One region of the Pseudomonas sp. A125 genome, then DNA from elsewhere that is predicted to be linked to it. Evidence: riboswitches for the same ligand, from Rfam matches in the RefSeq annotation. Region 1 holds a riboswitch; the other holds the start of a gene.
What was found. Region 1 has a riboswitch for manganese ahead of mntP (manganese efflux pump MntP). Riboswitches for the same ligand answer to the same signal wherever they lie in the genome.

Region 1 (2,390 bases):
CCAGGATGAAATGGCCAAGGTCGCCAACTCCCTGGACTTCATCCTCAACACCGTGGCCGCGTCGCACAATTTGGACGCGTTCCTTAACCTGCTCAAGCGCGACGGCACCATGACACTGGTCGGCGCGCCGGACAGCCCGCATCCGTCACCGACCGTGTTCAACCTGATCTTCAAGCGCCGCAGCCTGGCCGGATCATTGATCGGTGGCATCCAGGAAACCCAGGACATGCTGGATTTCTGCGCCAAGCACGGGATTTTGTCGGACATCGAGATGATCGACATCCAGAACATCAACGAAGCCTACGAGCGCATGCTCAAGGGCGATGTGAAGTATCGGTTTGTGATCGACATCGACAGCCTGAAGAAAGAAAAACACGCGGCCTGAAATACGTTCCATAAGTTCCAGTAGATCCAGTGTGGGAGCAGGCAAGCCAGCTCCCACATTTGTTATGCGTCGATCAGGCCGACAGGTGCTCATACAAAATCGTCGCCCCCACCAGCATCAACACCACGCCGCCGACCATCTCGGCGCGCTTGCCCACCACCGTGCCCAGCACCCGGCCGAGCATCATGCCGATGGTCACCATGGTCATCGTCGCCAAGCCGATCGCCGCAGCGGCCACCAGGATATTCACGTCGACAAACGCCAGGCCCACGCCGACGGCCAGTGCATCAATGCTGGTGGCAAACGCGGTCACGGCAAGGATCATGAACGAGTGCTGGCTTGGTTTCTGTTCCTCTGGGTCATCGGCCTTCAAGCCGTTGTAAACCATGTGCAGGCCCAGGCCGACCAGCAGGGTGAAGGCGATCCAGTGGTCCCAGTCCTGCACCCAGCGAGTGGCAGCCTGGCCGATGGCCCAGCCGATAATCGGCGTGATGGCTTCAATCACACCAAAGATCAGGCCGGCCCGCAGGGCTTCGGTCAAACGTGGTTTGTGCAGGCTGGAGCCTTTGCCGATAGCCGCCGCAAAGGCGTCCGTGGACATGGCAAGGGCGAGAAGGATGAGGGAAATGGGGTTCACGGTAAGACTTCCAGTCGGGCTATATGAGTCAACGACACACCCACACGCCCGACTTTAGGCATGGATGTGTCGCTGGTCTCACCAACCAAAATGGTGTTCGCACCACGGCATGTTGCCGAGAATGTTGATACGAACGCTCCGAGAATCCGAAGCAGGCTACTCCCCAACGAGGTGGCGGATCTTAGCCATGGTCACATGAAAATTTTGTTAAACGGGCCTCACGGATGCTCCAGATGACACCGCACCTGCTGACTCATCCCCCCTGTCAACCGCTGCGGCCGCTCACACCCTTTTGTACGCCGCGGGCAGCGATCCAGGAAAAAGCACCCGCCCGGCAACACCCGGTTTCCCGGCAGCTCCGTCGGCGCACTGACGTAGGCGTCATCCAGCGCCACCCCAAGCTTAGGCACTGCCTCCAGCAGCAGCTGGGTATACGGGTGCTTGGGCTGTTCCAGGACTTGCTCGGCGCACCCCAGTTCGACGATTTGCCCCAGGTACATCACCGCCACCCGGTCGGCCATGTGCCGCACCACCGAGACGTTGTGGGAGATCAGGATGTAGGTCAGCCCCAGCCGCCGTTGCAGCTCGGCCAGCAGGTTGAGGATTTGTGCCTGCACCGAGATGTCCAGCGCCGAGGTCGGTTCGTCCAGCACCAGGATGCTCGGGTTGGAGGCCAGCGCGCGGGCGATGGCGATGCGTTGGCGCTGGCCACCGGAAAACTGGTGCGGGTAGCGGTCCAGGTATTCGGCGCGGATGCCAACTTGCGCGGCGACCCTGGCAGCGATGGTGCGCATTTCGCCCTTGGGCGTGTCGCCGAGGGCAAACAGTGGTTCGGTGATGATTTTCCAGATGGGCAGGCGCGGGTCGAGGGACGATTGCGGGTCCTGGAACACGATCTGCACATGGCGGTGACGTTCCCGCGCGCTTTCGTAGACCCAGTCGACTTCGCCGTCGCTGGGCTTTACCAGGCCCATCAGCAGTTGGGCGAGGGTGCTTTTGCCGCAGCCGGACTCGCCGACGATCCCCAGGGTCTCCCCACGGCGAACCTGCAGGTCGATGCCGTTGAGGGCGTGGGCGTAGCCGCGAGGGCGGCCCAGCCAGTCGGTCTTGACCGGGAACTTGACCCGCACATCCCGCAGGGCCAGCAGTGAATCCTGAGGCACTGTCATAACGACTCCCCGGCAGTCAGCCAGCACGCGCTTTTGCGGGAACCGGCAGGGTTGATGAGGTTCAGGCGCGGGCGCTCGATGCATTGGCTCATGGCCTGCGGGCAGCGTTCGCGAAAGGTGCAGCCCAAGGGCAGGGCGGCCAGGTTGGGTACCTGGCCGGGGATAGTCAGCAGGTCGTCGCCGGGTTTGACCTGTTCCG
Region 2 (2,390 bases), on a different contig from region 1:
CTGATCAAAAGTGACGAGATGAACGCCAACTGCGGGCCTGGCGGCAAGATCTTTGTCTATAGCGCGCTGATCGACAATCTCAAGTTGACCGACGATGAACTGGCCGCGGTGATGGGCCATGAAATCGCCCACGCCTTGCGTGAACACGGCCGCGAAGCCATGTCCAAGGCCTACGGTATCGAGATGGCGAAGCAGGGTGCCGGTGCGTTGTTCGGCCTGGGGCAGGACAGCATGGCGCTGGCCGATACCGTGGCCAACTATGGCATGACCTTGCCCAACAGCCGCAGCAATGAAAACGAAGCAGACCTGATCGGCCTGGAGTTGTCGGCCCGTGCCGGTTACAACCCGAACGCGGCGATTACGCTGTGGAACAAAATGGCCAAGGCCTCGGAAGGCTCGCCGCCTGAGTTCATGAGTACTCACCCGGCCTCCAGCAGCCGGATCGCCTCTTTGGAAGCGGCAATTCCGAAGGTGATGCCGTTGTATCAGCAGGCCAAAAAATCCTGATTTATAAGACTGAAATGCAAATCTGAATGTGGAAGCCCGGCTTGTGTGGGAGCCGGGCTTGCCCGCGATGCAGGCACCTCGGTGTGTCAGTTGCACCGAGGTGATGCTATCGCAGGCAAGCCAGCTCCCACAAAAGCCCAGCCCCCATATGGGGTTGAGTTTAGATCCAGCCGCTGCTCTGCATGGCCTTGTACACCGCAACAATGGCCAGGATGAAGAATGCCGTAGCCGCCAGTCGACGAATCAGCGTCAGCGGCAATTTGTCTGCGGCAAAATTCCCCGCCAGTACCACCGGCACGTTGGCAATCAACATGCCCAGGGTCGTGCCGATAATCACCAGCCACAGTTCCGGGTATTGCGCCGCGAGCATCACGGTAGCGATCTGGGTCTTGTCGCCGATTTCTGCGAGGAAGAACGCGATCAACGTGGTCAGGAATGGCCCGAACTTGCGTGAAGTACTGGCTTCGTCATCGTCGAGCTTGTCGGGCACCAGGGTCCACAGCGCCGTGGCGCAGAAGCTCGCCGCGAGGATCCAGTGCAACACCGCATCCGAGAAGAAACTCCCGAACCAGGCCCCCACGGCACCGGCGGCCGCATGGTTGGCCAGGGTCGCGGCAACAATGCCGGCGATGATCGGCCAGGGTTTGCGAAAGCGTGCAGCGAGAATGAGTGCGAGCAGTTGCGTCTTGTCGCCAATTTCGGCCAAGGCAACGATTGCGGTAGGGACGAGCAGGGAATCCAGCATCAGGTAAGTTCCAGGGGCGGGTCGACACGGCTATGACACGTACAGCCTTCCCGCCCCGGGTAAGGTGTTCGTGTCATAGGTCTTGTCAAACCCCGGTCCGTCTGTGCGGACTCCTGGGTCGCATACGCCATGGCCTGTTGACCAAGTATGTTGACGTATGCCGGACGAGCGTGGCGCTCGTGGGAGACTACTCCCCTAGGACGGAGCGGATTCTGCCTAGGCAAAATCCATTCGGCAAGCCTTCTTTTGGAAAAAGATTTCAGCCGCGCTTGGCACGGTAAATGCGGAAACCCTGGCCTTCTGCCTTGATTGCGCACACGCCCAGATGCTCTTCGATCAGCGGTTGGTACTTCAGGAAGCTGTTCGCAACCAGGCGAAGTTCGCCGCCTTTTGCCAGATGTTTGGCCGCTTTTCGCAGCAGGTTCTCGGTGGCGAAATAATCGGTGTGCACCCCGACATGGAACGGCGGGTTGCTCAGAATCGTGTTCAGGTTCATTGGCGCGGCGTCGATGCCATCGCCAGTCAATACCTCTGCTTCCAGACCATTGGCCGCCAATGTCAGGCGACTGCTGGCAGCGGCGAAGGCATCCACGTCGAGCAGCGTGACGGTGTTATGCGGATAACGACGCTTGACCGCCGCGCCGAGCACGCCCGCACCACAACCGAAATCCAGCACGTGACCACTCGGCAACTTGTCCAGGTGTTCCAGCAGCAGCGCAGTGCCGCGATCCAGCCGACCGTGGCTGAATACGCCCGGCAGGCTCACTACCTTCAGCGGGCCTTCAGCCAACGGCACCTCGAACACCTGCGCCAGGCTTTCCAGCTCAACCGGCTCGGGAGCATTGGCCACCGTCACCAGCCACAACTGGCAATGCCGCGCATTGTCGAGCTTGCGCGGTTTGCCGAACGGGTTCAGTTGCTTGGCCGCGCTTTCGATGCCGCCTTTCTTTTCCCCGACCAGATACAGCTCTTTGCCGGGCAAACGTGCGGCTACGGCATTGAGCAGGTAGTCGGTGAGCTCCTTGGACTTGGGCAGGAACACCACCGCCGTCTCAAACGAACGCTCGGGCACGTTCACCCCAAACTGGCTGCGCTCGGCAAAGCGCGCGTCCAGTGCCGCCTGGTCGCCGGCGTGCCA

Region 2: it holds a riboswitch for manganese, as region 1 does, so the genes downstream of both, ACZRN6_RS31025 (TMEM165/GDT1 family protein) here and mntP (manganese efflux pump MntP) in region 1, are expected to answer to the same signal.

Annotation. Positions count from the first base shown of each region.
Region 1 covers NZ_JBUZVP010000013.1:22,360-24,749, forward strand. The annotation lists gene ACZRN6_RS18485 (NAD(P)-dependent alcohol dehydrogenase) at 1-385, shown strand, start outside; gene mntP (manganese efflux pump MntP) at 459-1,022, opposite strand; yybP-ykoY riboswitch at 1,028-1,200, opposite strand; gene ACZRN6_RS18495 (oligopeptide/dipeptide ABC transporter ATP-binding protein) at 1,241-2,191, opposite strand; gene ACZRN6_RS18500 (ABC transporter ATP-binding protein) at 2,188-2,390, opposite strand, start outside.
Region 2 covers NZ_JBUZVP010000034.1:2,507-4,896, reverse strand. The annotation lists gene ACZRN6_RS31030 (M48 family metallopeptidase) at 1-507, shown strand, start outside; gene ACZRN6_RS31025 (TMEM165/GDT1 family protein) at 668-1,252, opposite strand; yybP-ykoY riboswitch at 1,340-1,461, opposite strand; gene ACZRN6_RS31020 (class I SAM-dependent methyltransferase) at 1,512-2,390, opposite strand, start outside.